Regions from separate parts of the Paenibacillus antri genome, predicted to be linked through region 3. Evidence: predicted binding sites of a transcription regulator. Region 3 holds the regulator's gene; each other region holds the start of a gene.
What was found. Region 3 encodes Rex, which represses fermentation and respiration genes when NADH is low (regulators of the CRP and FNR family bind a similar motif). Its sites were predicted from a motif close to TTGTGAAATATTTCACAA; they were not measured.

Region 1 (9,987 bases), on a different contig from region 3:
GTCATTGTACGTCTCCTCCTTCTTCATCTCCCGAGCCAACGCCTCGCGCGCTCGGTGCAATCGGTTCCGCACGGTGCCTTCGGGCGTCTTCGTCGCATCCGCGATCTCCGGCGTGCTTAGATCCGAGTAATAGTATAGAAACAACACTTCTTGGTAGGGCAGGGGCAAGCGTAGTACATGCTGCAGCAGTTCGCTCTTCTTCAGCCGCTCAAGCGCCTCCTCTTCCACGCTGATCGTTCGCCCCCGCTCCATCCGACTCGGGTCGGTCGGCTGCTCCGAGAACATCCGCACGCCCATCTTGTCTCTGCACACGTTGACCGCGATCGTCGTCAACCACGTCTTCACCGCGCTTTCCCCGCGAAACGACGTCCATGTTCGATAAGCGCGCAGGAATACTTCCTGACTGATATCCTCGGCGAGATGCCGATCCCCGGTATAAAAATAGGCGGTCCGCATAACGGTCGCGCCGTAATGCTCCATGAGCTGCTCGAGCGCCCCCGCGGGATCCTTCGAAAATTCCTCTTTCGTCTTCAAGCCGGCCGGCTTCACTGGATCACCACCTCCACCCTATTAGACGGCCTGAGGAAGAAATCCGCTTCATCGCGAACCGCCGAAATGAAAAAAAAGCTTCACCGACTCCGATCCGGAAGTCGATACAGCCCATACGCCCGGCCCCCCTGGGAGGCGATCGATACGTCGATGGTCTCATCTTTTTTCCACAAAAAGGTTGACGTCGAGGCGAATAATCGTAATAATTACGAAATAATATGAGATAGCTTGACTGATTCGCAAACGGAGTATTATTGGAGGTCTATGAAATGATCGCTCCTGCCGTTCGGCTTGGTTTGTCGCTTGTTCTGCTCGTGTTCGTAAGTTTCCTTATCGTTATTTTCATGAATCCGGAAGTCATCCGCAACTTGCCCGAGCTGCAAATCTCTAGTATCCAAACGTTCAAAACGATGTTCGTCAGCATCGTCCTGGAGGCCTTCCCCTTCATTTTGCTCGGCGTCGTCCTGTCATCGATCCTCCAGGTATTCGTCCCCGACCGCATCGTGCAGCGATTGATCCCGAAAAATCCCGTTCTCGGCGTCCTGGTGTCCTGCTTGTTGGGCGTCATCTTCCCGATCTGCGAATGCGGAATGATCCCTGTCGCCCGTAGGCTCGTAAAGAAAGGGCTTCCGCTCTACTCCGCGGTTGTGTTCCTGCTCGCGGGACCCATTCTAAATCCCGTCGTATTCGCATCGACCTATATGGCGTTTCGGGCGAGACCCGAGATCGTCTATTCGCGGATGGGGTTAGCGTTCGCCGTCGCTGCGGCCGTAGGGCTTCTAGTATACGCCTTCGTGAAGAAAGATCCTTTGAAGTCCGTTCCGAGTCACGCGCATCACGATCACCATCACGATCACGGCCACCATCACGATCGCGACTCGGCCGGTACCGGCAATAAACTATTTTCGACCTTCGAGCATGCGTCCGGCGAGTTCATCGACATGGGCAAATATTTAGTGTTCGGCGCCCTCCTTACGGCCGGCGTTCAAACCTTTTTGGATCGCGACAGTCTGCTCGCCATCGCGAATTCCGAATGGATTTCCAATTGGTTCATGATGGGCTTCGCCTACATCCTATCCATCTGTTCCACTTCCGATGCGTTCGTCGCCTCTTCGTTCGCGTCTACCTTTTCCGCTACGTCTTTGATCGCTTTCCTCGTCTTCGGCCCGATGTTAGACGTGAAGAGCACGATGATGATGCTGGCGGTATTCCGAGGCAGATTCGTGCTGTTCATCGCCTTCTTTACGTTCGTTGCCGTCTCCGCCGGCGTATTTTTGCTCGGAAAATTCATCTAATTCTCTAGTAAGGAGAGGAACCTTATGACGATCCACCGTCTATTGCGAGCGTTCGTCGCAGCCGGATTTTCCACTTACATCATTTACTTAGTTAAAGTTGATGCGCTGCAATATTACATCGCGCCGAGGATGGAAATTTTCGTGAAGCTGTCGGCCATCGTATTGATGATGTTCGCCGTCGTCCAAGCATTCTCCATGTTCGTAGGCGCGAGAGGACGTCACGTCGATTGCGGCTGCGACCATCCCCCCTCCCCGTCGTTATGGCGTAACGCGCTGACGTACGGATTATTGTTTTCCCCGCTCGTACTTGGTTATTTCCTCCCCGACCTTGCGCTCGGGAGCGACCTGGTCGATAAGAAGGGCATCGTTCTTAGCCGAAGCGAACCGGGGACGCCCGCGATTCCCCGGGAAGAGACGCCTGTACGAACGCCCTTACCGTCTTCTGAATCGTTGCAGGACGATCAATTGTTGCGATCGTTCCAGACCGGCGATCTGTACGAGGATCAATACGCAAGCTTGGCGGTACGTTTAATGAAACAAGATCCCATGGTCGTTCGGGAAGATGCTTACTTAGAGATTATCACGGCGATCGACCTGTTCCTGAATCGATTCGTCGGGAAGAGCGTGCAAATCGAAGGGTTCGCGTACCGAACGGAGGAGATGGCCGCGGATGAATTCGTCGTGGCGAGGATGGCCATGGATTGTTGCTCCGCCGATGCGACGCCTTATGGATTCTTAGTGCAATCCCAAGAAGCGTCGCGATTCGCGGAGGATACTTGGATCCGAGTGACGGGGACGATCGGGACCGCCGATTGGGGCGGCGTGGAGATCGTAAAGATCGAGGCGGCGGAAGTCGCCGGCATCGATTCGCCGGAAACCCCATACGTGTATCCGAATTACGAAGCGCTCGACGAACTTCCGGCTCGAGATTAAGGAGTTACAGCGAACGGCGGAGCAAATATAAGAAGAACGGTGCCCCCAATAGCGTTGTAACTGCGCCGACGGGCAAACTTGCGACGTAGTGTTCCATCCCCGGCAGGGGCAATCGGATCGCCGCGCTTTGGCCGACCCAGTCCGACGCGAGGAGCAACAGCGCCGAGAAGAGCGCGCTCGTCGGAAACAACGCCGTCGGGCGCCTCCCTACGAACCATCCGGCGACATGGGGACCGATCAATCCGATGAAGCCGATCGCTCCGACGACGGAGACGGAGGCGGCGGTCAGCGCGGAAGCGATCGCGAGCATCAGGAAACGGGTACGATTCACGGCAAGGCCCAGACCGGCGGCCGAGTCGTCTCCGAGCTGCAAAATTTCGGCCTTCCGCGCGTACGCCAGCGCCAGTCCGATCCCGAACAACGCCCATGGCCAGAGCGTCGACCAGCTGCTCCAGCCCCTCCCGTTCAGCGAACCGAACAGCCATAGAAAGATCGAGGACAGTCCCTGCTGTCGATGGAGCAGCAGGAGCGACGTCGCGGACTGCAAGATCGAAGCGGTCACGACGCCGATTAAGGCGAATCGCGCGCGGTTGGCGCTCTGACGAGAGTTTAGCGCCAAGACGAGCAGCGTAGCGCCGACGCCCCCGAAGAGCGCAACGAGCTGCAACGAGACGGTCTCCGCGAACGAGCCCGCCGCGAACGTCAACCACAGCACCGCGAACAGAACGGCGCCGGCCGAGGAGCCCATCAGACCCGGTTCGACGAGCGGATTCCGCAAGATCGATTGCAGCATCGCCCCCGCCGTACCCAGCATGGCGCCCGCCGCAACGGCGATTAGCGCTCTCGGAAGGCGCAAATTCCAGACGACGTGCCGAGTCCCGGCATCCGCTTCGACGTGAAACAGAGCACGGACGACTTCTACAAAGGAATAAGGCGTCTTTCCGAAGCCGATGTAGAGCACGAAACAACCCGAGAGCGCGATCGCCAGCGTCAGCAGGACCACCCCCGTTTTGTTACCCGCGTACGATACATTTTTCCCCTCACCCATTCGGGACTCCTCCTTGCCGCCGGACCATGAGAATCAAGAAACAGCTCCCCCCGAGCAGCGTCGTCCAGACCCCGACCGGAATTTCCGCCGGGTACAGCAGCAGACGCGCCGCCGCATCCGCGGAGACGAGTAATGCGCCGCCGCAAAGCATCGAGAACGGCAGCGCGATCCGGGCGTCGTTGGTTCCGAGCATCGATCTTGCGAGATGCGGCGCAAGCAGCGAGATAAACCCGATCGGGCCGCACTGGGCTACGGTCACCCCTACGAGTCCGGTGCACAGCGCTAGAATCGCATGACGCGACCGCTCGACGTTCACGCCGAGACCCGCAGCCACGTCGTCGCCAAGCTGCATGACATTCAAAGTACGGAGGTAGAGGAACGCCATCGGCGCCATCGCGGCGAACCACGGCAAGGTTCGCTCGACGTGATCCCAGCTTCGATTGGCAAGCGAACCGAGCAAGTATAAGTAAAGCAGATTCACGTCGTTGCTCGTACCGAGCGCGATCAAGAGAATGAGCGTGCCGTTCAGGATGGCGGATACGGACATCCCGACGAGAAGCATGCTTACCGCGCCGCGGCTGCCTCTTGCGGCAAGCAATACGCATGCTCCCCCCGCCAGTCCTCCCGCCAACGCGAACAACGGCTGCGCATGCCAGGATACCGGAAGCTGCAGCACCGCGATCGCCCCCATGGCGAGCGACGCCCCGGACGATACGCCCAGCAGCTCAGGTCCCGCCAAGCGGTTGTTCATCGCTCCTTGCACAAGCGTACCTGCCGCTCCGAGCATCGCGCCGATGAAGACGCCAAGCACGGCCCGAGGCAGCCGCATCTCCAAGACGATCGTACGCGCGAGCGGTTCCCCCTCGCTCCGGAAGACGATGCCGAGCAGCTCGCCCCACGTCAAGTTGGGGGTTCCTAAGGCAACCTGCGCCGCCGACGAGGCAAGAACGACGAGAATCAGCAGAATCGTCAGAAGTACGGAACGAAGAACACGAAGTTCCATGTCAATTCCCTTAGGGAAGCTCAGGGTACAGGAACGCCATCGCTTCGTCGACCATGATGCCGAGCGAACGCGTGCCTCGCCCGTCTCCCCAAATCGGGGACCGAACTTCCGCGACCTTCCCTTCTTGGACCGCTTTCAGTTCCCTCCACAGCGGAAGCTGCGACAATTGCTCCGACAGCTGTTTCGTCCCGGGTTGGAACGAATAACTTTCGACGAAGATCGCGTCCGGGTTTTCCGCCAACAGCTTTTCCAACGAATATGGAATCGCGCCTTCCCCGAACGGATCTTCGGACGGATCGTTCACCTTCCAAGGGTAGACCGCGATTTCCCGTAACACCGTCCCCCCGAGACCGCTGTCGGTCACGATCGCGAAATTCACGTCGCTGCCGTACATAATGAGCGCCTTCCGGTCTTTCGGCGACTTGCGTTTCGCTTCTTCGAGCTTGGCGAGGAACGCGTCGGCAGACGTCTGCGCTTCTTTCGGCCGCCCGGTAATGGTACCGACCGCCTTGAGCAGCTCGACCGACTCGGAATAGCCGACAGGGTTGACAAGCAGGATCGGCGCGACCCCGGATAGCCCCTCCCTCATCGCGTCGTGCACGCCCTCCAATCCGATCACCAGATCCGGCTTCGCCGCGACGAGGTCCTCTACGTTCGGCTCGAAGAAGCTGCCGCCGATCGAAGCGAAGCTTCGTCCCTTCTCGCCGTAAAACTCCGGCTGCATGGCGATCGTCCGGACGCCGCCTTCCCCGATCGCGATCGGCTCCATGCCGAGCTCCGCCGTCAAGTCGATGCAGAGCGAGACGACACACGCGATTCGCTCGACCGGCTTCGCGAACGTTAGCGTCTCTCCTGTATCGTCGACGATGGATAAGCTCCCGCTCGGCGGCTCGCTTTGCACGGCGAGACCGTTCCCGCAGGCGGAAAGAACGACCGCCAGCACGGCGATCGTCATTCCTCCTCGAACCGTAAATTTCTTCATGGGTCTACCTCCGTATGTATGGATTCCAGCGTAATTCGATATGCGTCATTCGGCGACCGCCCATGCGGGCAGCGGGTCGGGCAACGCGCTCCAGTCGGGCAACGCCATCTCTTCGTCCGTCAGCAGGCAGCCGTCCAATTCGACCTCGATCGCTTCTCGATCCATGTCGATGCCGATAAGGACGAGCTCGGTTTGCCGGTCGCCATGAACGTCGTCCCAAGTTTCGAACAGTTCCGGTTGATCCGCGCGGAGCGCAATCCGTTCTTCGTCGGGCAAGGAGGCGATCCAATGTCCGGACGGACCGAACTGAATGGACGGCCCCGCTTGACTGATCATCCCGGCGATGCCGTTGCGGCTGGCGAGCCAGACGATTCCCTTGGCCCGGACGACGTCTTCCGGCCATTCTTCCAACCATCGCAGCAATCGCTCCGGATGGAACGGCCGGCGTCTACGATAGACGATGGAGCCGATTCCGTACTCCTCCGTCTCCGGCGTATGCGCCGGTCGCCGAAGCTCCCGGATCCAGCCTGCGGACCGACTCGCTTCTTCGAAGTCGAACAACCCCGTGTTCAGGATGGACGACGGCGGGATTCGGCCATTGACGGCCCGGATGACGCGGGCGGCGGGCTGCAGCGTACGGAGTACCCTCTCCAGCTGATTCAGTTCCTCGTCCCCGACCAAATCGCACTTGTTCAGAACGAGCACGTCGCAAAATTCGATCTGATCGATCAACAAGTCTACGACCGATCGCGTATCGTCTTCCCCCGCGGCTTGATTACGCTCCAACAAGCTGTCGCCCGAAGCGAAATCGTGCCAGAACCGGTACGCGTCCACGACCGTTACCATGCAATCGAGCTTGGCGAAGCGGGAAAGATCGATGCCGGATTGTTCGTCCGCGTAGGAGAACGTCTGCGCGACCGGAACCGGCTCGCCGATCCCGGTCGATTCGATCAAAATATAATCGAACCTTCCTTCCGTCGCGAGACGCTCGACCTCCCGGAGGAGATCGTCCCGAAGGGTGCAGCAGATGCAGCCGTTCGACATCTCGACCAGCTTCTCTTCGGTTCGCGACAACTGCGTCTCCCGGCCGACGAGAGCCGCGTCGATATTGACCTCGCTCATGTCGTTGACGATGACCGCTACCTTCAACCCCTCGCGGTTGTTCAATACATGGTTTAACAGCGTCGTCTTGCCCGAGCCCAAATAACCGCTTAGCACGGTGACGGGAATGCGTTGTTCCTTCGGATTCATGACGGATTCTCGTCCTCCTTATCTGTAATAATTACGATTAACCACGATGTCGATTGTAACGCTTGATATCCTTAATGTAAATAGTAATATTAACGATTTACACGAATGAGCGCATTTTTTCGCGAAAAAAACCAACGGCGCAACTGAATTGCACCGCTGGCTTTTCTCATTGTTCGATCTTACCGATGATTCCCGTCCGACTGGTTGCCCGACGACCTTACTCTTGCGTACCCGTCACGTTCCCGTCGATCTTCGCGGTTGCCTTCGCGTTATCGTTCGCGAACGACAGGCTTCCGTCGATCGTCGCCGTCTCGTGCAGATGGAAGCCGGCCGCTTCCACGACGACGTCGCCCTGAATCGTTCCGCCTTGCACGCGAAGGTTCTCGCTCTTCACCGTCAGCTTCGGAACCGTCAACGTGTACGACGCCGTAATATTGTGGTCCGCGTCTTGCGCGTACAACGCGATCTTCCGGTATATTTCGCCGTCCGCGGCGCCCTTATCCCGGAATTCGCCCGCCACTACTACTTCTTGATCGACCGCGACGTCGTTAAGAATGGCGATGATCCACGTCCCCTTCTCTCCGACCGCGTTCGTGAACGCAGCCGCATCGTTAACGATCGACGCCGATGTCGCCGCATCCGTCGGTTCCGTCGCCGGAACCGCGGTTTCCTCTTTGGTCCCGCAGCCGGATAAGACGGCGATAACGAGGCCGCCGACCAACAACCCTCTGAACCATTTCATGTTGATATCCCCCCGGAAACAAATTTTCTTCGTCGCTCAGGTTCATCATACCGGCAAAAGCGAGCGAAGTATGTGACGACTTTCACAATCTCTTATTCAAAAAAGGACTGCCCCAAAAGTGGGTAAAATCTACTAACGGGTAGCCATCCCCCTGCACGACGTTCAGTGGCGGCCGGAACCCGTACCCCCTCCCGCTAGGAGCATGATTGTAAAAAGAAGGAGCCGCCCCTAAGTCATTTTACGACTTTTGGGACAGCCCTTTTCGATCGACTATTATTTTTCGAAGCCGATGTAATCGTATTGAATTTCGGGATTCCATGCCAGATCGTTGCCTACGGCGCGGAAGCCGATCTCGATCGAAGTCACTTCGCTTCGACCGGCCCAGCCGCTGACGTCCACCGCGATGCGATTCCATCGATCCGCCTGCATCGCCTGCGCAGACTGCAGCGTCGTGCCGTCGGCGCCGGTCAAGACGACTCGCGTCTCATAGGTGGCGTTCGGAACGCCGCCGTACGAATCGATATGATAGAAGAACGTATGCGCTTCGCTCATGTCGATCGCCGTCTCCGGGGCAACCTTCGCCGTCTTCCATGCCGTCGCCGCGGCGACGGCGGATCTGGCGTTCAGCGCATAGCTGCCGAGGATCGGCTTCGTCGGGCCGTTCGGGAACGTCTCTACGGTCCGGAGCCCGGCCAGATTGTCGACCGCTTCCCAGCCTTGCAAGCCGGTTTCGAAGTTGTACAGCAGCTCGACGTTACTCGGCACTTGGTCTTCCCCGTTCGGCTTCACCGCGCCGATCGTCTTCGTTATCGCCGTCTCCCGATACGTGAACGTCATCGTCACGTTTCCGCCGGCGGGCGGCGGCGCGAAGTCGACGACCGACAGCAGGAACGTCTTCGACTCCCCGGGCAACACGTGATTCGCGTCCAAGGCCGAAAGCGAGAAGGTCGCGTGCTCGGACGTCACCGCGATTTCGCCCGACAGCTTCTTATCGTCGTAATTCGTAACGGTCACTTCGATGTTCGATCCGACCCCGAGCGGGTCCGCCAAGAGACGCGCGGAAATATCGAGATTCGCGACGGACTCCCTCGTCTCGCCCTTCCGCTCGAACGACACGTCGTCGATCAGGAACGAGCCGTTCCAGTTCGTCGTCGCCGGCGAAGACATCCATACCTTGATCCGATCCACCGCGCCGATGCCTTGGAAGTCGCGGAAGTCGGCCGCGATCGATTGCCATTCGCCCGGATTCGGCAAGGCTACGATCGCTTCCGCGCTCGTAGATCCGCTGTATACCTTCACCTTCGCATAGTGCGTCCGATCCGGCAGCGGTCCCGGCACTTTGAGCGCCAACTTGAGCACCGGCGTATTCGAGAGATCGACCGGCGACGCCAGCTTCAAGTCCGCGCCGCGCCACATCTTGGACAGCGCGCTGAACGTCACCCGCAACGCCGACGTCCCTTCGTACGCGTCTCCCGACACGCTGGATACGCCGTTGCTGTTGTCGGCGAACGTCCAGCCGTCGGTCCCGTTTTCGAACGTAGAAATCCGAACCGCCTTCGGGTCAAAACCTTGCGACGGGCCGTTCAATCCGGCCGGCGCGTACGCCGGCGCGACGCGGTCGTTCAGCTTCGCCGGATCGAAGCCCGGAATCGCGGCTTCCCACGAGTCGATGCCGATCACGTCGAGCGCGAAGCTCGTCGCCTCGAGCGACTTCGCCGTATCGATATCGCGGAACACGTGATACGCCAATTTCTTCTGATCGGGCGTCGCCGTCTCGCCCGGCAAATTCGTCCATAAGCCCAAATTCAGGCCGCCTTCGAAGGCGTGGTCGACGTGGCGGTGCAGAATGAACGAATCGATGCCGTCCAGGAATTCGACGATGTAGTAAGCGTACGCATAGGCGGCCGCTTGGATTTTCTGCGCCTGCTCGGAATTGTCGAGGCTGTGGAAGCCCTGTTCCGACAAGATGATGCGCCGCATCTCGCCTTCGTATAAATAATCCGGCTGCCGCAAGTAATCCACAAGGACGGACAAGTTCTTGAACGTAATGCGCTGCGTATTGAAATCGAACGTCGCCGTGGCGTCTTCCCAGAACTTCGGGTTGAACAAGTTTTCCGGATACGGATGGAACGCCATGTTCCACGGAATGTCGCCGTTCGTCTTCAGGTGCTCGGTCAGCAAGTC
Region 2 (9,987 bases), on a different contig from region 3:
ACAGCACCAAGATTCGAACGGCTACGGCGCGGTCGCGCTGGTCGAAGCGCCGAAGCTCGCGGAGACGGGCTACGGCACGCCGGTCGTCGACGGCGAGCTCGACGCCGTATGGGCGCATGCGAGCGAGCAGGCGACGGGCGTCTGGGTCGAGGGAACGAGCGGCTCGACCGCAGCCTTCCGGACGTTATGGGACGAACGGTTCTTGTACGTGTATGCGGAAGTCGCCGACGCGCGGCTGAGCGACGCGAGCGCGAACGCGTGGGAGCAGGATTCGGTGGAAATATTCGTTGACCAAAATAACGGAAAGTCGGCTTCCTACCAAGACGACGACGGACAGTACCGCATCAACTTCAAGAACGTGAAGACGGTGGGCGGCCATGCGACGCAAGACAATTACGCCTCCGCAACGAAGCTCGTCGACGGCGGTTACGTCGTGGAAGCGGCGATCCGACTCGACGCGATCGAGCCGCAGGACGGCACGGTCATCGGCTTCGACCTCCAGGTCAACAACGACGAGGACGGCGACGGGACGCGGAACAGCGTGGCGATGTGGAGCGATCCGACCGGCCAATCGTACATGAACGCGTCCAGACTCGGCACGCTCCGATTCGCGAGCTTGCCGAAGCCGGCGTCCGTTCAAGCGAAGGCGCAAAATCATCAGGTCGTGCATCTGAAGTGGGCCGAAGTCGAAGGCGCGATCGGGTACCACGTCTACCAAGCGCCGTCGGCCGACGGGCCGTTCGTCAAGGCGACGAAGCACCCGATCGACGACGCGAATTTCGTCGTCAATCGGCTGACATCCGGAACGACGTATTATTATCGCGTGACGGCGGTCCACCCGAACGGGGAATCCGCGCCGTCGGCCATCGCGTCCGTCCGGACCGGACAGAAATAATCGGGGAAGCACGCACGGAAGGCCGGTCGCTTACGCGAACCGGCCTTCGGCGTTCAAATACTTTTCCGTTAAAATCGTTAACAGCTGCACGCCGACCTCGTTATGCCCGCCTTCGGGAATGATGACGTCGGCGTATTTCTTCGACGGCTCGATGAACGCTTCGTGCATCGGCTTCACCGTGTTCAAATACTGGTCGTGGATCGACTGGATCGAGCGTCCGCGCTCCTGAATGTCGCGCAGCACGCGGCGGAGAATGCGCACGTCCGGGTCCGTGTCGACGAATACCTTGATGTCGAGCAGCTGCCGCAGCTTCTCGTCGGACAGCACGTGCAGCCCCTCGATGATCGCGATCTTGTTGGGCGAAAGTCGAACGGTCCGATCCTGGAACCGGGCATGCGACGCGAAGTCGTACACCGGCGCGTCGGCGGCGAGGCCCTGCTTCAACCGCCCGAGGTGCTCGCTCAACAAGTCGTTGTCGAACGCGAAGGGATGATCGTAGTTGATCTTCTCCCGTTCGGCGAAGCTCAGATGCGGGTTGTCCTTGTAGTAGTTGTCCTGAGAGACGAACGTGACCTTGTCCGAGCCGAGCCGTTCGATGACGGAGCGGGCGACCGTCGTTTTGCCGGAGCCGGTGCCGCCGGCGATACCGATGATAAGCATGCGTTGCTGGGAACCTCCCGGTGTAGTGCTTTAGTCGTTAGCAATTCAAGTATTGTAGCATAGTGTCGAAACTTTTTCATCACGGCCCCGAACGGTCCCCCCCTATGTCTGAACGCGATCCGAACCTCATATATTTACACTGTCGTATTTTGCCCCGAAAATCTCCGGAACAGGCCGCTCGACGGTTCCATCCTGGCGTAAGGACGTGAGGGTATGCGGAGGTACCGATGGATCAAGTGGCGGCTGCCGCTCGTTCGAGCGGGCGCGGTCGCGGCGCTGGGCGCGCTGATCTTCTTAGGCGGGCCGCCCGTATGGCAAGCGATGTTGAGCGTGCTCTCCCTATTGTTCCGAATGCTGTTCGCGGTCGTATTCATTATTATTCAGTTCTTGGCGCTGTATTGGTTCCTGACCCGAGGCCGGACGTACTGGGTTCTCCCCGGCGAGCAGGGCGCGACGCGGGACGATTACCGAGGCAACCCCGAGATCGTGGAAAACGCCGAGCGCATCGCGATGCTGCTCAAGGGCGCGAAGGATTTCAAACGGATGGGCGGCGAGGCGATCCGCGGCTTGCTGCTGTGCGGACCTCCCGGCGCGGGCAAGTCGTATCTCGCGCAGGTGATCGCGAACGAAGCGCAGGTGCCCTTCGCGTACGCCTCGGCGCCGAGCTTGCAGAACATGTTCTTCGGCGTCGGCAACCTGAAGGTGATGCGGCTGTACGCGAAGGCGCGCAAGCTCGCGAAGGGGTACGGCGCCTGCATCGTCTTCATCGACGAGATCGATGCGATCGGCATGCGGCGTCAAGGCGGAGGGGGCGGCGCGGGCTTCTTCGGCATGGGGGCCGGCACCGGTCTGCTGAACGAGCTGCTGCTGCAGATGGATCCGCCGAACATCGACGGCTCCAAGCTCGCCAAGCCGCTGCGATCGCTCGGCTTGCGAAGATCGAAGGCGGAGCGCCCGTCGGTGCTCACCGTCGCGTCGACGAACCTGCCGAACGCGCTCGATCCGGCGCTGCTGCGGCCCGGCCGGTTCGACAGAAAGCTGTGGGTGGACGTACCGGATTATGACGGACGGGTGGACATTTTCCAATATTATCTGAAGAAGGTCAAGAAGGACGACACGCTGACGGCGGAGAAGGCGGCGCTCGACACGATCGGCTACAGCCCGGCGCAAATCAAGCACATCGTGAACGAGTCGGTCGTCATCGCGCATCAGCGCGGCGCGGCGGCGGCCGGCTACGACGACTTCCGCTCGGCGATGGAGACGTACGAGTGGGGGCTGAAGCAGCCGCTTCGATCCATGAGCGACGACGAGAAGCGGAACGTGGCATATCACGAGGCGGGGCATGCGGTGGCGCAGTATTTGCTGAAGCCGCACGAGCGCGTGTGGAAGGTGACGATCATCCGCCGCGGCAGCGCGCTCGGTCTGGCGGCGACGAAACCGACGCGGGAGCGGTATAATCGAAGCGACAGCGAGATGCTGGCGGCGATTCAGGTATGCCTCGCGGCTCGCGCCGTGGAGGAGGAGTTTCTCGGGAAGAAGCTGAACGGGGTCACCTCCGATCTGCAGCAAGCGACGCAGATGGCCGGCGCGTATCTCGGCCTCGTCGGGATGGGCGACGATCTGTTCAGCTTCCGGGCGGTCGGCTCGAACGCGGAAGCGATGCGGACGCTGCGGCCGAAAATCAACGAGCTGCTGAAGGAGCAGATGGCGCAGGTGAAGACGCTCGTGCGGGAGCGGGCCGAGTTCGTCCATGCGATCGCGGAGGAGCTGCTGCAGCGCGGCGACTTGACCGGCGAAGAAATCGAGGACATCTTCGTACGTTTGTACGGGCATGCGAGGCCGGAGCTGCCTTTGATCGTCTCGCGCATGTCGACCGACGCGGCCCGGCAGGCGGCCCCGGCGCAAGAGCCGCTCGAGGAGGAGCCCGAGGCGCTGTCGGAGTCGGGCGGAGACGAGGGCGATGCCGACGGCGGGATCGACGCCGGGGACGAAGGGGAAGGCGGAGCCGGAGCAGGCGAAGACGGGGATGGGGATGGAGAAGAGGATGGAGATGGAGAAGGAGGAAGGAAAGGCCGAGACGATGCAATCGATCGAGGCTAAACGCCGGGAGCCGCTGCAGGCGTTAGGAGAGACGCCGCCGCTCGGCGCGCCGATGCGCGTCTTCGGCGTGAAATCGATCCCCGCGACGTTCCGCTCGTCCGGCCGATAAGCGATTTTCCCGGAAGCCGTTCCGCTGTATGCATACCGCATGCGGAACGGCTTTCTATATATTTACATAAAACAAGAAATCCTCGGCAAACTACCCAGTAACCTTTCTTATCACTCTTTTACGAAAACGGAGCCATGCGATGGACGCGACTCTAGAAGCCCCCTCCCCGGACCAAGGGGAAGCGTCGAAGGTACAGGTCGAATTCGACGACCTCGACTTGCTGATCGAACAAGCGAAGCGATCCACCGATTTTCAAGAGATGCGCATTCCTTCCGCCGGAGAAGATTTTACCGTCGCGTATTACGCAACGCTCGTCGATAAGGAGCATCTCCAGAAGCGATTGATCGAACCGCTGCAGCGGCATGCGGCGCAATCGGACGACATCCGCAGCCTTGAAGGCTTCTCGCGATGGATTCCTACGGAAGAGATCGAAGTGACCGATAACGTCGAAGTCATTCAGTCTAAGTTGTTGAAAGGGCATGCGCTCGTCCGCCGGACCGGCGATCGGAAGCGATGCGCTTTAGTCCCGCTTGCCGGCTTGCACGGCATGCGAAAGGACAATACGACCGAGAACGAATTCAGCGTGGTCGGGCCGAACGTCGGGTTCATCGAGGATCTCGACACGAACGTCCATCTTTTGCGGATGCAGCTGAACATCCCGCAGCTGGTCGTGAAGGAGCTGACGATCGGCTCGATGTCCAAGTCCAGGGTCGCCATCGTCTACATCGAAGGCGTGACGAACGAACGGAACGTGCAGACGGCGCGGCAACGGTTGGAAGCGATCGACTTCGACGTCATCTTCGATACGTCGCTGCTCGACCAGATGATCGCGGACGAATCGGCTACGCCGTTCCCCTTGTTCGTGACGACCGAACGCAGGGACAGGGTCGTCTATGCGCTCGTCAGCGGGCAGGTCGCGATTATCGCCGACGGCTCGCCGTATTTTATCACCGGTCCTTCGACCCTTCACGACTTCTTCATTTCTCCCGAGGATTATTATTTGCCTTGGATTTTAGGGTCGTTCTTCCGCATCATCCGGATTAGCGGGGTCGTGTTCTCCTTGTTCGCCACATCGTTCTACATCGCGATCACGACGTTCCATTACGAGGTCATCCCGCAGGATCTGCTCGGGCCGCTCATCTACTCGCGGATGAACGTGCCGTTCCCTCCCGTATTCGAGGTCTTGTTCCTGGAGCTGACCATCGAGTTTCTGCGGGAGGCCGGGGCGCGGCTGCCGACGAAGATCGGGCAGACGCTCGGCATCGTCGGAGGCATTATCATCGGACAAGCCGCCGTGGAAGCCGCGCTTACGAGCAACATTCTCATCATCGTCGTCGCGCTGTCCGCATTGGCCTCTTTTACGACGCCGATCTACAAGATGTCCAATACGATTCGATTTTTACGTTTTCCGATGATCGTGCTGTCCTCCCTATGGGGGGCGATCGGCTTATTCATCGGTATCGGCTTCCTGCTGGTACATATAACGAAATTAACGTCTTTGGGATCTCCGTATACCGTCCCCGTATATCCTTTGAGAGTAGGGGACTTGAACGACAGCCTCATCCGGCCGCCGTTCCCATGGACGAGCAAGCGGCCCGGATATTTGCATCCGCGATCGCGTAAAAGGTATAAGCCCGGGACGGCCCGAGCGGGGGAGGACGCCGATGAGGATTAGACGCTTGAGCCGCCTGGGGACCGCGATCGCGCTCGTGCCGCTGCTCGCGGCTTGCGGGGAGCAGGCCATCGTCAATGAAGTGAAACTCGTACAGACGGCCGGGTTCGACTTGTCCGAGAAAGGGGAGGCGTCCTCGGTGTTGATCCCGCTCTATACGAAGAAGAGCAAGGCCGACGTAGAACTGCTTCAGACCGACTCCGTCTCGCACTTCAACATGATTCCGAGCCTGAATATGAAGTCGAACGGAACGCTGGAGTACGGACAAATCGGCTTAGCGGTATTCGGCGAATCGTTCGCGAAGGAAGGGGTCGGGACCGTGCTGGATACGTTCTGCAAGGATCCGAAGATCTCGACGCGCATGATCCTCGCGGTAACGGAAGGGGAGGCCGTCGAACTGTTGGAGCAGGCGAAGAACCGCAACGAATCGACGCTGTTGTCCGACATGGCGATGCAGAACGTTCGCAACGGCAATCTTCCGTCGACGAATCTGCATTTGTCTCTGTTCAACTTTTTCGGGGAAGGCCGCGATATGTATATGCCGTACTTCCGCCCGAAGAACGGAGCGCCGGAGCTCGGCGGGACGGCCTTGTTTCGGGAGGACCGGGTGGCCGGGGTCATCGGCTTTAAGGATTCGTTCCTCTTGAAGATGCTCATCGAAAACGGGATGAACGGAAGTATGCTCATTCCCGTGGAAGAGCCGCGGGAAGCCCGGGATAGCTACGTAGCGATCCAGGCCATCCGATCGAAGGCGAAGTACAAGGTGAAGCGAGTCCGCCCGGTGCCCGAAATCTCGATCCGAATCGAGCTGGAAGCGTTGGCGAGGAAAGTGCCGGAAGAGGTGAAGCTCGCAACGCCCGAAGGGCTGTCGAAGATGGAGCGCGAAGGGGCCGCGTATATCGAGCGAGAGATCGAAGCGCTGCTGGAGTATTTCAAGGAACGCCGCGTGGATCCCGTCGGATTCGGCGATATGGTCAGAAGCCGGGATCGGCGTTGGAACGAACGTGAATTCCAAAAACTGTACCCGTCCGTCGGTACGGAAGTCGCGGTAAAGTTGAACATCTTTCAGACCGGCGTCGGGGAATAACCCGGCGGAACGGGAGGGGGCAGCCATGAACGGGAGTCGCCGGATCGGGGAGAATCGCCTGATTTCTCCGTTGTTCGTTTTTTTCCTCATCCATTGCAGCATCGTCGGCGTCGGCGTCTTAAAGTTCCAGAAAGAGATCCTGAAGCCGGCGGGGTATGACGCATGGATCTCCGTACTCCTTGTAGGAATGGGCGTTCATGCGATCGTGTGGATGATGCATTCCGCATTGAATGCGTCGGAGTCGCCGGCGGACGTCGTGCAAATGAACAAGGTCCACTTCGGCCGATGGATCGGAACCGCGGCGAACGCGGCATTCGTTGTTTATTTCGTCCTCGGCGGGTTCGTCGTCTTCAGGATCTTCTTGGAAGTCATCCAGGTGTGGTTGTTCCCGAGAATCAATATTTATCCGCTTGCCGTTGTCTTGTTGCTGCTCGTGTATTACACGGTGTCCGGCGGTCTGCGGACGGTAACCGGAATGGGCTTTTGGGGAACGGCGATACCTTACGCGCTGACCGTTCCGCTGTTCGTGTTCGCATTCAAGTATATCCACCCGGCGAATCTGCTGCCCATAGGGACGCATTCGATCGCCGACATTCTTCGTTCCGCTCGAACGATGACCTTCCCGTACCTCGGGTTCGAGACGATGCTATTCTTATACCCGTTCGTTAAGCGTCCGGCGGAATCGCAGCGCTGGACGCATGCCGCCGTCGGCGCCGCTACGATCATCTATGTTTTCGTCATGCTGGTCACGCTGATGTATTATTCGGAAGGTCAGCTCCATCATATCATCTGGCCGACGCTGAATATCGTGATGATGATCGAGGTGCCGATCATGCAGCGATTGGAGTATCTCGTCGTCTCCGTATGGCTGCTGAAGGCGCTCGTCAATGTGTCCATCTGCTTGTGGGCGGCTTGCCGGGGAACGGGACAGCTGCTGCCGATCAAGCGCCGCGTCTCTTTGCCGTTGTTCCTCGGCGGGTATTTGGCGCTGGCGTTTTGGATCCGCGACCGGCAATCGATAGACTGGTTCGCGAACTTATATTCGAACGTGGGGTTCTGGATCGTATCCGGGTACATCCCGCTGTTGTTTCTGATCGTCTGGTGGAAAAGGATGAGGAAAGCCACGAAGGCTTCGTAAACGGCGGCCGTTGGGAATTTTTATGCGGTTCGAAAAGGTTGTCACCCCTATAAATATTATTTATGTGATTAATTTCACATTTATAATGCAGACCGGTCTGTAATGTAATAAACTATTCACAAGGACATCATTCATAGGAACGTCGGACGAGAACTTCTTATTATGTGAAGATTTTCACAATGTATTCCGGCAGTTCCGACACAACAAGGAGTGGGAGAAGAATGGAAGCAAGCGTAGCGAACAAGCAGCCGGCCGTAGTGACGCAAGAGTCCGCGCTGAGACCTGACGTGCTCGAGCAGCTGTTGAAGCCGGAAGTGCAGGAAGCGTTGACGACGCTGGTCGACAACCTGCCGAAGCTGGCGGAGATGACGGCGCTTCTGACGAAGACGTACGATTTGGCGCAGAAGGTCGTTACCGACCGCGTGCTCATTCAAGATACGATCGGCGGCCTCCAAGAGGTGCTCAAGCCGATCGAAGAGAAAGCGAAATATTTCGCTTCGGCGGCGATCGAGGCGAACGACCGCGCGGAGACGGACGAGACGACGATCGGCTTGTTCGGCATGTTGAAGATGCTGAAGGATCCGGAGCTGCAGCGGATGCTTCGCTTCGGCCAAGCGTACTTGGACATTCTCGGCGAACGAAAACAGCAGTCTTAAGGGGGACGCAACCGATGAAAAAAATCGTCATTCTCGGCGCCGGATACGGCGGCTTATTAAGCGCGCTGTCCGCGCGGAAGCATCTGTCCGCGAGCGAAGCGCAAATTACGGTCATCAATAAATACGATTCTCACCAAATCATTACCGAGCTTCACCGTTTGGCCGCGGGCAACGTGTCCGAGAAAGCCGTCGCGCTGCCGCTTAGCAAGCTATTCAAGGGCAAGGCGATCGACGTGAAGATCGGCTCCGTGCAGGCGGTCGACCCGGCCGGCAAGAAAGTATCGCTCGCGGACGGCTCCTCCTACGATTACGATACGCTCGTGCTCGCGCTCGGCAGCGAGACGAACTACTTCGGCATCCCGGGCCTCCAGGAGAACAGCCTGACGCTGAAGTCGGCGGCAGAGGCGAACCGCATCTTCGCGCACGTGAAGGAGAAGCTTCGCGCGTACCGCGTCTCGAAGAACAAAGCGGACGCGACGTTCGTCATCGGCGGCGGCGGTCTCACCGGCGTAGAGCTCGTAGGCGAGCTCGCGGACGAGCTCCCGGGTTACTGCCGCGAGGCGGGCGTAGACTTCAACGACGTGTCGTTGTATTTGGTCGAAGCGATGCCGACGATTCTGCCGATGTTCTCGCCGGAGCTGATCCAGCGCGCGGTGACGAGCCTCGAGCAGCGCGGCGTGCAGTTCCTCACGAGCCTGCCGATCACCGAAGTGAACGGCGGCGTCGTAACGCTGAAGGATGGCCGTACGATCGAAACCTCCACGTTGGTATGGACCGGCGGCGTGCAAGGGCACGCGCTCGTTGCGAATTGCGGCATCGAAGTGAATCGCGGCCGCGCGTCCGTGAACGAGTACCTGCAGTCGGTGTCGCATCCGGACGTGTTCCTCGCGGGCGACTGCGCGGTCGTCTTCGGACCGGAAGGACGTCCGTACCCGCCGACGGCGCAATTGGCTTGGCAGATGGGCGAGCTCGTCGGCGCGAACATCGCGGCAACGTATAACGGCGGCAGTCTGCAGACGTTCAGCCCGGTGTTCTCCGGTACGCTGGCGAGCCTCGGCCGCAAGGACGGCATCGGCTCCGTCGGGGAGAACGGGATCGAGCTCAAGGGCGCGCCCGCTTCGCTGATGAAGAAGGCGAGCAACGCGCGGTACTTGTCGCATATCGAAGGACTGTTCGCGCTCGCTTATTGATTCCGCGTTCGCGCGTACGACGACGAAAGAGCGCCGAAAGGCGCTCTTTTCATTACCGGATGCCGCACTTGTTCCGGATGAAGTGGATTTGATTTTCCAGCCGGTTGATCGTATCGATCGTCTCCTTGGAGGCGTCGTTTCCGGACTTCGACCTCCACTCCTCGAGCTCCTGCAGCAGCTTGGGCAAGTCGTCGTCGGCGTTCGAGCAGTCGTAATTGCTTTCCAATTGATCCAGCATGGCGAATCCTCCCCGCGGTTATTGTGACAAAGCTATTGTTCGTGAAGAGGGCGGCGGTTATTCGTGCGAAATCGTTAATCCTATAAAACTATTGACGTTTCGATTTAAATCCGATAGGATTACTTGTAATTAAATGCATGGGGGTAGAACTAGAGATGAGCATCAACAAGAAGCTTCGTTACATAACGGGCATCACGCTGGCTGCGGCCATCGCGCTCTCGGGCTGCGGACAAGCGGCGCAG
Region 3 (9,987 bases):
CCCGATCGTCTGGAATACGGCCTTCTTGGCGTCCAAATCTTCGCTTATCGTCTCGATCACGAGCTCGCACTCCGACAGTCGACCGAGATCGAGGATCGGATGAATGCGGGAGAGGATGACCTTCTTCTCCGACGCGGTGAGCGCCCACTTCTCGATTTGCTTATCGAGACTCATTTCGATCGCCTTTAGGCCGTGTTCCATTTTGCTTTGCGTCTTTTCCGCTATGTAGACGTCCAATCCTTTGTGCGAGAGCATCGAAGCGATCGCTTGCCCCATCGTGCCCGCGCCGATCACGCCGATTTTCTTAAACGCTGCCATTCTCTTCCACCCCATGTATGTATGAAGATACTCCGCATGCGCGTCATGCGCGCACCCGGAGCATTATGAACGACTCTATTATCCGGCAGGCTGGAGCTCCACGCTGTGAAGAAGATCACGAAACCGGTCTCCCGACAACGTCTCTTCCCGCTTCAGAATGTCGAGCGACTGCTCGAACACCTCGCGGCGGGCGGCCAGCAGCTCCCGCGTCCGCTTCGTTAACGCGTCCAAGATTTCGCCGTTCGCTTTATTATACTCTTCTTTGGTCAGCATCTGCGAATCTACGATGCCGAGGTCGGTAAGACCGGAGTCGATCATCGTGCGCACGAGGCCGAGCGCTTGCTCGAAGTCGTTGCGAGAGCCGGTGCTTCGTTCGCCGTAAAACAGCTCTTCCGCGGCCGAACCGCCGATCGCCACCATGATCTGGTCTTCCAAGTACGCCTTGGTGTACAAATACTTGTCGGACGGCGGGTTGTGCCGCACGTACCCGAGCGCCTGTCCCCGCGGGCTGAGCGCCACTTGGGAGACGGAGCCAGGACGTACCGTCTCGGCAACGATAGCATGCCCGAGTTCGTGAATCGCTACTCGTTCGCGTTCCTCCGCCGCGGCCTCGCGGTCCGTCTTCTCGCCCATCATGACTTTGTCGATCGCTTGGAGCAGCTGACTCTCATCGATCGTCTCGCGGCCTTCCCGCATCGCGTAGATCGCCGCCTCGTTCATCAAGCTCTCGAGCTGTGCGCCGGAGAAGCCGAATGTCTGGTCCGCGATCTTCTGCAAGGATACGCCTTCCGCCAGCGGCTTATTGCGCGCATGAAGCTCGAGGATCGAGAGACGTCCCTTCGCGTCGGGCAGGTCGACCTGAATGTGCCGGTCGAAGCGGCCCGGACGGAGGAGCGCGGAGTCGAGCATGTCCTTACGGTTCGTCGCCGCCATGATCAGGATTCGAGGCGTCTCCGACGTATGAAGGCCGTCCATCTCGGTCAGCAGCTGGTTCAGCGTCTGGTCGTATTCCTTCTGCTGCCCGCCGTCGCGCTTGCCGCCGACGACGTCGATCTCGTCGATGAAGATGATCGCGTTTTGCTTATTTTCCTTGATCGCTTTCTGACGCGCTTCCTTGAACATATCCCGAACGCGGGACGCGCCGACGCCGACGTACATCTCGACGAATTCGGAGCCGCTCGCCCCGACGAAGACGCTGTCCGTGTAATGCGCGGCCGCCTTCGCCATCAGCGTCTTTCCCGTTCCGGGAGGACCCATCAGCAAGATGCCCTTCAACGGGCGAATGCCGAACTTCTGAATCTGCTCCGGCTTGACGAGGAAATCGAGCGCCTCGATCAGCTCTTTCTTCGCCCGGTCCTGCCCTCCGATATGATCGAACGTAAGGAACGTCGGAAGTTTCGCCTTCGGCTTGTTCCGTTCGCCCATGCCGAGACCGCCTCCGGTCCGCATGCGCGTCATTAGGAAAAGCGAGCCGCCGATGACGCCGACGAGCAGCACCGGAATCGGATTGACCCCGATGAAGACGAGGAAGGCGAGCAAGACGGGAAGGAAGCCGATCGCGATTTCTTTGCCGTATTTACTCATTCGGCCACACCCCCATTATCGCCGGCTGTCGCGGCAAAACGACATGCTTGCTGTTCGGGCCGTCCACCAACGTGATATATACGTTCTTTTCGTCCATTTCGGTCTGTACTTGGAGCGAGCCGTCCGCCTTCGCAAGCTCGCGAAGACGCTGCGGAATGAGCGAATATTGCTTCGTCTCCATCGCTTGGGCGACGTCGAACAACGCTTCGGACCACCAATCTTCGAGCTTCTCGCTCGTTTCGCCCGAAGCCTCCACGACGATGTCGCGGTCTCCGAGGGACGAGGCTCCCGCCTCCACGATGCCGCGATACGCTTGGCGCAGGCTGGCGCCCGGCTCGATCGTCGCGCGAACGATCGCACGCTCCCGTTCGATCTCGACGACGGGATCCGCGATGCCTTCCACGGCGGCGACCTTCTCCAAGAACGGGTCTTCCATCGCGATCGATTCATAGGCGAACCAACCGCCGAACAAGACGCCGGACGACACGACGATCGTTATAACAACAGGTAAGAGACGCAGTTTCAACACTTCGTCCCCCTTTCTAGTATCTATCGATTTCGTATATATGAGAGTATATCATAATAGGCATACGAAATGGGATGCAATGTGTGGAAGGCGACCCGGCGCCCGGCGAAATCGGCATCTCGCCGGCATGAAAAAGCCGCCCCGATCGGGTGATCGGGACGGCCTTCGTTACGGTTTATAAAAGAAGCTTGCGATCAACAACGCGCCGAACAGCACCGTCAGCGCGAACCATATTTTCGTCTTCCACGACCACTTCACGCGTCGCTCGTCCTCCGTTCGCAGCGCCGGCATCCTGCGCCGGCTTACTCTCGTTCCAGCGCAAGGCGGTAAGTTTCAAGTTTCGCGCCGTCCCGGAACGAGTAATAATCGTAATATTTCCTCGTTCCGCCGGGCTCCCGCAACGCGTAGAACACTTCCCAAACGTACGTCTCGCCAAGCTTCCCGGGCGAAATCCGCAGCAGCTGCATCTCCGGCCGCTCCTTCAGCGCGAGCGCCTTCACCTCATCGCGCGTCAGGCCGTCCTGCTGCCGTTCGATATGCAAGCCGTCTTCGCCCCACATCCATACCGCGACGTCTTCGCCGTTCGCGTTCGCGCCGAAGACGACCGAGTACGGCCGGTCCCCGACGAATCGTTCGACGAAATCGACGCGCGTCAGGTTCAGCCGCTGTACCGCTTCCGCTTGAGCCCGGCTTAACGCATCCCAATGAGGCTCCTGCACGGTCTGGTAAAACCGGCTGCCGAACAGCCCGATCGCGCCGATCAAGACGATCGCGATAGCGGTCGCCTGGAGCGCTCGGCGCCGGTTCGACGAGCTCTCGCTCATGAATCGTTCGGCCATGCGGCGCCTACGCTTTCAGGCGTCGCAGCGCCGCGTTCGCCTCGGCGACGATGCGCTCTTCGTCGAGCGTCAGACAGCGGCGACCGCGAACGAGCCGCTTCCCGTTCGCCCAGACGTCCGTCACGTCCGAGCCGGAGCCGGCGTACACGAGATGCGATACGAGATCGGCCTCCGGCTGGTAATGAGGCGCCGTCACGTCGATCGCGACGACGTCCGCCTTCATGCCGGCCTCGAGCGTGCCGACGTCGTTCAACCAGAGCGAACGCGCCCCTTCGACGGTGCCCATCCGCAGCGCGTCGCCGGCCGGCACGGCCGTCGGGTCGCCGCTGACGCCCTTGTGGATGAGCGCCGCTAGGCGGATCTCCCGGAAGATGTCCAAGTTATTGTTGCTGGCCGCGCTGTCCGTGCCGAGCGAGACGCGGACGCCCGCCTGCCGCAGCGCCGTCACGCGAGCGATGCCGCTCGCCAGCTTCAGGTTGCTGCCGGGATTATGGGAGACGCCGACGCCGTGCTCCGCCAGGATGTCGATCTCTTCGTCCGTCAGGTGCACGCCGTGCGCGACGAGACACGGACGCGAGAACACGCCGAGCCTCCGCAGATGCTCGACCGGTCGAACGCCGTAGGCGGCGGCGTTCTCTTCCACCTCGCGCGCCGTCTCCGACATATGCGTGTGGATCGGCAAATTCAATTCATGCGCCGCCTCGACGAACTTCGCGATGAATTCCGGCGGACACGTATACGGCGCATGCGGCGCCATCGCTGTCGTGATGCGGCCGTCGGCCGCGCCGTTCCACGTCTTCGCGAACCGGATCGCCTCGTCCAGCTTCGCGCGCTGTACGTCTTCAGGGCACAAACCGATGACCCCGCGGTTGAGGCAGGCGCGCATACCCGCTTCTTCCACCGCTTCCGCCACTTGATCCATATGGTCGTACATATCCATGAACGTCGTCGTGCCCGATTTCAGCATTTCCAGCATCGCCAGCATCGTTCCCGCTCGGACGCTCGCCGCGGTAAACTTCGCTTCGGTCGGCCACATATACTCTTGCAGCCAAACCTGCAGGCTCACGTCGTCCTTCAGACCGCGCAGCAGCGACATCGCCGCATGGCCATGCGTATTCACGAGGCCTGGCATGTACAGCTTGCCCGCGCCGTCGATCACCTCGTCGTCGGGCGCGACCTCGACGTCCGCCGCGCCTATGTATTCGATGCGGTCCCCCCGCATCGTCAGCGTTCCCGCGAACGCGGTCGTTCCCTCCGCGCCTTCCGCCATCGTCAGGAACGTTCCGCCTCGGATCACCGTACGTTTCGTCATTCTTCTTCCTCCGTTTCGCCCCGGTTCAAATAATACGCCAAGCTCTGCAGCTCGATCGTGAAATCCGCGTAATGAACGCGGATCTGGGAAGGCACCTTAATGATCGCCGGAGCGAAATTCATAATGCCTTCCACGCCCGCTTCCACGAATTGGTCCGCCACGCGCTGCGCTTCCGTCGCAGGCACCGTAATGATGCCGATGCGCACATGCTGCTCCCGGACCGTCCGCACGAGCTCTTCCATCGGCTGAACGGACAGTTGGTTGATGCGGTCGCCGATCCGATTCGGATTCGCGTCGAACACGGCGGAGATCCGCATATTGTCCTTCAAATACGCGTTATAATTGCATAGCGCCTGACCAAGGTTGCCCGCGCCGACGAGCGCGACGCGGATTTCTTGATCCAGCTTCAAGATGCCGCGGATCTTCTCGACCAAATAACCGACGTCGTACCCGATGCCCTTCTTCCCGAATTCGCCGAAGTACGCGAGGTCCTTGCGGATCTGGGCCGGATTCAGATCCAAACGCCTCCCTAAATCCTGGGACGATACCGTCTGGACGTCGCTCTTCGCGAGCTCGTTCAAAAATCGAAGATACATCGGCAGACGGCGGACGACCGCTTCCGATATTTTAGGAAACTTCATGTCGTTTCCACCTTTCCCGAGGATCCGTTCCCTGTCTCCGCGCCCGGCGCTTCCAGCCAATCCCGCATCCGACCGGGGATCGACTCGCTCGGCAAATGCTCGATTTTCGGCCCGGGCAGCGAATACAAGAAGTGCTTCCCGTACGACGTCTCGATGACCCTCGTGTCGTAAATGAGCACGACGCCCCGATCCTTCGCCGTACGGACGAGCCTCCCGAAGCCTTGCTTGAAGCGAATGACCGCTTGCGGCACCGACAGCTTCGTGAACGGATTTTCGCCCTGGGCTTTCAGGTATTCGCTCTTCGCCTCCACCATCGGATGGTTCGGGGGCTGGAACGGAAGGCGAACGATCGCGAGACACGTCAGCGCGTCGCCCGGAATGTCGACCCCCTCCCAGAAGGAGCTCGTGCCAAGCAGCACGGCGGAGCCCGCTTGCATGAACAGCCGCGTCAGCTTGCTCCGATTGCCGCTGTCGACCCCTTGTCCGAGGACGTGAATGCCATGCGGCTGCAGCGCCTCCCTCAACGGGCCGTGGGCAAGCTTAAGCATCTTATGGGATGTGAATAAAACGAGCATCTTGCCGTGCGTCACGACGGCCGCGTCGCGAAGCGAATCGATCAGCCGTTCCATGAACAGCGGATCCGCGTTCGCGCCCTTGAAGCCCGGGAAGTCTCTCGGGATGAGCACCAACGCTTGATCCCGGTATTTGAACGGCGAGGGCAGCTGCACCGTCTGCAGCTTCTCCTCCGCTTCGTCCCGATCCGACAAGCCGAGCTGCGACTTGACGTACTGGAACGACTTCTCGACCGTAAGCGTCGCGGACGTCATGACGACGGCGTCCTTGCGCTCCCAGAAGAAGTCCCGCATCAAACTCGAGACGTCGATCGGCGCCCCGTATAACCGCAGCGAGCGAGACTTGAAGTGCGGCGTCGCTTCCATCCAATACACCATGTTCGGGTCGTCCGCCTTCAGCAGCAGCCGCAACGCGTCGCGCGCCCTGTACAAGTCCTTGACCGTGCCGGCCAGGTCCGTAAACAAGCTTTCCAGTCCGAAGTCCTCCGCGTCGTCCTTCCCATCCGTCACGAGTCGGTCCAGCACCTTCAGCACGCTCGTCAACGTCAAGAACAAATTGTCCTCCATCGCGACGAACGACTTCCAATCGTGAGGCAGCTTATCCGCCTTCAGACGAACCGTGACCGACCCGCCCTCGCTCTGCCCCGCGGCCGCGCGCGCGATGAATCGGTCGTACAGCGCATCGAACAGTTCGTCCCAATTTTCCTTGACCTTCACGATGTCGGGGAACAGCTGGCCGATGCGCTCGCCCCAGCCTTCGGTCTTCGCGTTCGGATGCTGCTCGAGCAGCGACTTGAGCAGCGGGAGCTGGCCGGAGCGGCTGTCCTTCAACAAGGAGGTTAAAGCGCTCACCATGGAAAAGTAAGACAGATCGACGCCCAGATGCTGACTGGCGACATCCTCGAAATGATGCGCCTCGTCGACGACGAGACGTCCGTAGGCGGGAAGAATGCGATGCTCCGCTTTCACGTCCGTGAATAATAAGGAATGATTCGTTATGATGACGTCCGCCGCCCCCGCGTCGTTCCGGGCCCGGTGGTAAAAGCACTTGCGGAACCAAGGACAAGCTCGGTTCAAGCACGAATCCGCGTCGGACGCGACATGGCTCCAGAACTCGCCGCCCTTCTGTCCGAGGTTCAGCTCCTCCTCGTCGCCGTGCTTCGTCTCGCCGAGCCAGACGACCATCTGCGCGGCGATGACGCGGTCTTCCCGTTCGTTCGGAAAATCTTGATTGTTTACCTTGCCCTCGAACTTACGCAAGCACAAGTAATGGCTCCGTCCCTTGAGCACGGCGGACCGGAACGGGGTCGGCGACAGCTCGTGCAGCATCGGCAGCTCCTTCTGCCGCAGCTGCTCCTGCAGGTTGATCGTATGCGTGCTGACGACGACCTTATCGCCGGTCTGCAGCGCGTAATGGATCGACGGGATCAGATAGCCGAGCGACTTGCCCGTGCCCGTGCCCGCTTCGATGACGAGATGCCGTTCGTCCTTCAGCGACTGCGACACTTCCTGCATCATGCGCTCCTGAGCGGGGCGCTCCTCGTAATCGGGCATTCGTTCCCGGATGCGCCGCTTCAAGGCTTCCTGGAATGCGTCGAAGTCCTCCTCGAACTTCTCCCGATCCCGGTCCTCCTCGGTCGTCCAGTCGTCGACCCCGAGCGCGAATTGCCGGTGGGACCGCGTCGGGGTTCCGGGCTCCTCCGCGCTCTCCTTCCAGGCGACGACCTCCTCGAGGAACCACGCCTGATCCTGCTGCGAGGCGAAATCCGGATGCGCGAACAAGAAGCCGAGCCGCTGCAGCGTCATGAGCGGCAGCGAGAACAGCTTCTCCATGCATCGAACCCATATTTCCGCCGTCGCCTCCGCGTCGCTGTCCGCTTGGTGCGGACGGTCGTGCGCGATGCCGAAGGCGTTCGCGACGAAGCCGAGCTGATAACTCGTCAACGTCGGGAACAGCACCCGCAGCCAATCGAGCGTATCCAATATGCGTCCGTCGTAGCCGGGATACCCGGCCGAAGCGAGCGCGCGCTTCAAGAACGCGACGTCGAACGGCGCGTTATGCGCGACGAGCACCGCGCCGTCGAGCAGCGGAACGATCTCGTTCACGACGTCGTCCATCGCCGGGGCGTCCGCCACCATCTCGTCCGTAATTCCGGTCAAGGACCGGATGAACGGCGGGATCGGGACGCTTGGCCGAACGAAGGATGCGTACGTACGTTCGATCGCGAAGTCGTTCACGATGACGATGCCGACCTGAATAATTTCGTCGCGGCCCGGCTGTTCGCCCGTCGTCTCCAAATCCAAAACCGCAAATTTCATCTATAGGGTACCCCATTCGTCTTCGATTCGTTGTCGTTCGTACCTTTAAGGATACCAAACCGAAGGGGGAAAAGAAAATAGAAGAAACCCTCTCGCGAGGGAATCCATAGAAAAAAAACGAAGGCGTCAGCCGATCGCGACGCCGAGCTGCAGCACGCCTCCGTCGATCTGGCAAGCCTTCAAGTTGTACACGGGGTCCTTAAAGTTCGGATCCAACGAATGGGACGTTCGGAAACATTCGCACGCCTGTTCTACATTCCCTCTGACCGCTTGCACGCAGCCGAGCGCATTGTACGCGACCGCCTTCATCCTGCCGTCGCCCGCAAGCGAAATAATGATTTGAAGATGACCGGAAGCTTCCGCGACGTTTTCGCTTTGTAAGAAACATAAGGCCAAGAACAAGCGCGCTTGCAAGAAATCAGGGTATGCCCGGACGACCGCTTCGAACTCGCGGGCCGCTTCCGGAAACATGTACAGCTTGAAATATCCTTCGCCTCGTTGGTACTGCATCGTCTGCGCCGGCGACTCGGCGAAGGCGTCGACCGATTCGAAGAGGCCTTGAGGCTCGTGGGCTTGCGGCTTCGTCGAGGCCGCCGCCGGTTCGGGCTGAGGCCGCTGTTTGGCTTTCGCCATTTTCTCTTCGAACAACAGCCACTCCTCGATAATTTCGTCGCTCATTTCCCGAAGCTCCTGCAGCTGTTCGAGCAGCGACTCGTGTTTCGTTCCGTGCGACGCGGGCAGCGCCTCGAGGATGCCGTCCAGCTTCTCGTTCATCGATTGAAACAAGTACTTGAACATGGGCCTCCCACCTTTCGGTTGGATTCGCGACGCGAGGGTACCCTCATTTTTTGCGCCGGGGAGGCATTTCATACTGCCAAATCATTTTGACTCCGGACTCGATTACAAAATCGTCGCGTGCACTTCTTCGTTCGCCGTTTGCACGATGTTGTTGTTGCTGTCCAGAATCGCCACTTTCGGCTTATAGCTCCTTGCTTGCTCCTCCGTCATCATCGCGTAGGAGATAATGATGACGACGTCGCCCGGCTGCACGAGCCGCGCGGCCGCCCCGTTCAAGCAGATCGTCCCTTCGCCGCGCCGCCCCGGAATGACGTACGTCTCCAAGCGGGCGCCGTTCATATTGTTGACGATTTGAACCTTCTCGTTGGCTAGAATATCGACCGCGTCCATCAAATCCTCGTCGATCGTTATGCTGCCCACGTAGTTCAGATTCGCCTCCGTCACGACGGCGCGATGAAGCTTCGATTTCATCATCGTGCGAAACATGGCTCGTCACCTCTCGTTTTCATGAAATAATCGATTGTCGATCAACCGCGTTCCCCCGAACTTCACCGCGAGCGCGGCGATGAACCGTCCCGCCGCCTTCGCGACGGGTCCCTCGATCGGCTCGAGCGACGGGTACGCAAGCACCTGCGCGTAATCGAGCTCCGCCCCGGGAACGGCGCGGATCTCATCCGCGAGCTTACGTTCCAGCTCGGGCGCCGTCGTCTCCGGCGCGGCGGCGAGCCACTCGTCGATCGCAAGGAGCGACCGGCGGAGAACCGGAGCGTTCTTGCGCTGCTCCGGAGTCAAATACACGTTCCGCGAGCTCATCGCGAGGCCGTCCGGTTCGCGCAGCGTCTCGCAAGGCACGACGTCCACCGGAACGTTCAAGTCTCTGACGAACGTCTCGATGACGGCGACCTGCTGCGCGTCCTTCAGGCCGAAATACGCGCGCCGCGGCTCGATGATGTGGAAGAGCTTGGAGACGACCGTAGCGACGCCGTCGAAGTGGCCCGGGCGCGAGGCGCCGCAAAGCCGCTCCGCGACCGTTCCTCCGACGGTCACGATCGTCTTCGACGTCCCGCCGCCGCCTGGA

Region 1: a site for Rex is predicted at 7,874-7,891, ahead of FE782_RS10320 (polymer-forming cytoskeletal protein). Genes of this name have one in related genera too.
Region 2: a site for Rex is predicted at 7,824-7,841, ahead of FE782_RS25770 (DUF1641 domain-containing protein). Genes of this name have one in related genera too.

What each region holds. Positions count from the first base shown of each region.
Region 1 is NZ_VCIW01000005.1:161,458-171,444, reverse strand. Features, by position in the region: gene FE782_RS10355 (sigma-70 family RNA polymerase sigma factor) at 1-549, opposite strand, end outside; gene FE782_RS10360 (hypothetical protein) at 1-5, opposite strand, end outside; gene FE782_RS10350 (permease) at 819-1,844, shown strand; gene FE782_RS10345 (TIGR03943 family putative permease subunit) at 1,869-2,777, shown strand; gene FE782_RS10340 (FecCD family ABC transporter permease) at 2,782-3,825, opposite strand; gene FE782_RS10335 (FecCD family ABC transporter permease) at 3,818-4,828, opposite strand; gene FE782_RS10330 (ABC transporter substrate-binding protein) at 4,839-5,810, opposite strand; gene FE782_RS10325 (GTP-binding protein) at 5,856-7,061, opposite strand; gene FE782_RS10320 (polymer-forming cytoskeletal protein) at 7,279-7,803, opposite strand; gene FE782_RS10315 (DUF5722 domain-containing protein) at 8,077-9,987, opposite strand, start outside.
Region 2 is NZ_VCIW01000022.1:19,507-29,493, reverse strand. Features, by position in the region: gene FE782_RS25805 (endo-1,4-beta-xylanase) at 1-895, shown strand, start outside; gene udk (uridine kinase) at 926-1,555, opposite strand; gene FE782_RS25795 (AAA family ATPase) at 1,769-3,655, shown strand; gene FE782_RS33155 (hypothetical protein) at 3,636-3,764, shown strand; gene FE782_RS25785 (spore germination protein) at 3,904-5,439, shown strand; gene FE782_RS25780 (Ger(x)C family spore germination protein) at 5,429-6,523, shown strand; gene FE782_RS25775 (GerAB/ArcD/ProY family transporter) at 6,549-7,661, shown strand; gene FE782_RS25770 (DUF1641 domain-containing protein) at 7,883-8,317, shown strand; gene FE782_RS25765 (NAD(P)/FAD-dependent oxidoreductase) at 8,332-9,507, shown strand; gene FE782_RS25760 (DUF2524 domain-containing protein) at 9,560-9,745, opposite strand; gene FE782_RS25755 (sugar ABC transporter substrate-binding protein) at 9,901-9,987, shown strand, end outside.
Region 3 is NZ_VCIW01000003.1:282,683-292,669, reverse strand. Features, by position in the region: gene FE782_RS07145 (3-hydroxyacyl-CoA dehydrogenase family protein) at 1-318, opposite strand, end outside; gene FE782_RS07140 (AAA family ATPase) at 397-1,902, opposite strand; gene FE782_RS07135 (hypothetical protein) at 1,895-2,428, opposite strand; gene FE782_RS07130 (cell wall elongation regulator TseB-like domain-containing protein) at 2,731-3,267, opposite strand; gene FE782_RS07125 (amidohydrolase) at 3,275-4,579, opposite strand; gene FE782_RS07120 (redox-sensing transcriptional repressor Rex) at 4,576-5,220, opposite strand; gene dinG (ATP-dependent DNA helicase DinG) at 5,217-8,111, opposite strand; gene FE782_RS07110 (tetratricopeptide repeat protein) at 8,238-8,909, opposite strand; gene panD (aspartate 1-decarboxylase) at 9,012-9,395, opposite strand; gene panC (pantoate--beta-alanine ligase) at 9,402-9,987, opposite strand, start outside.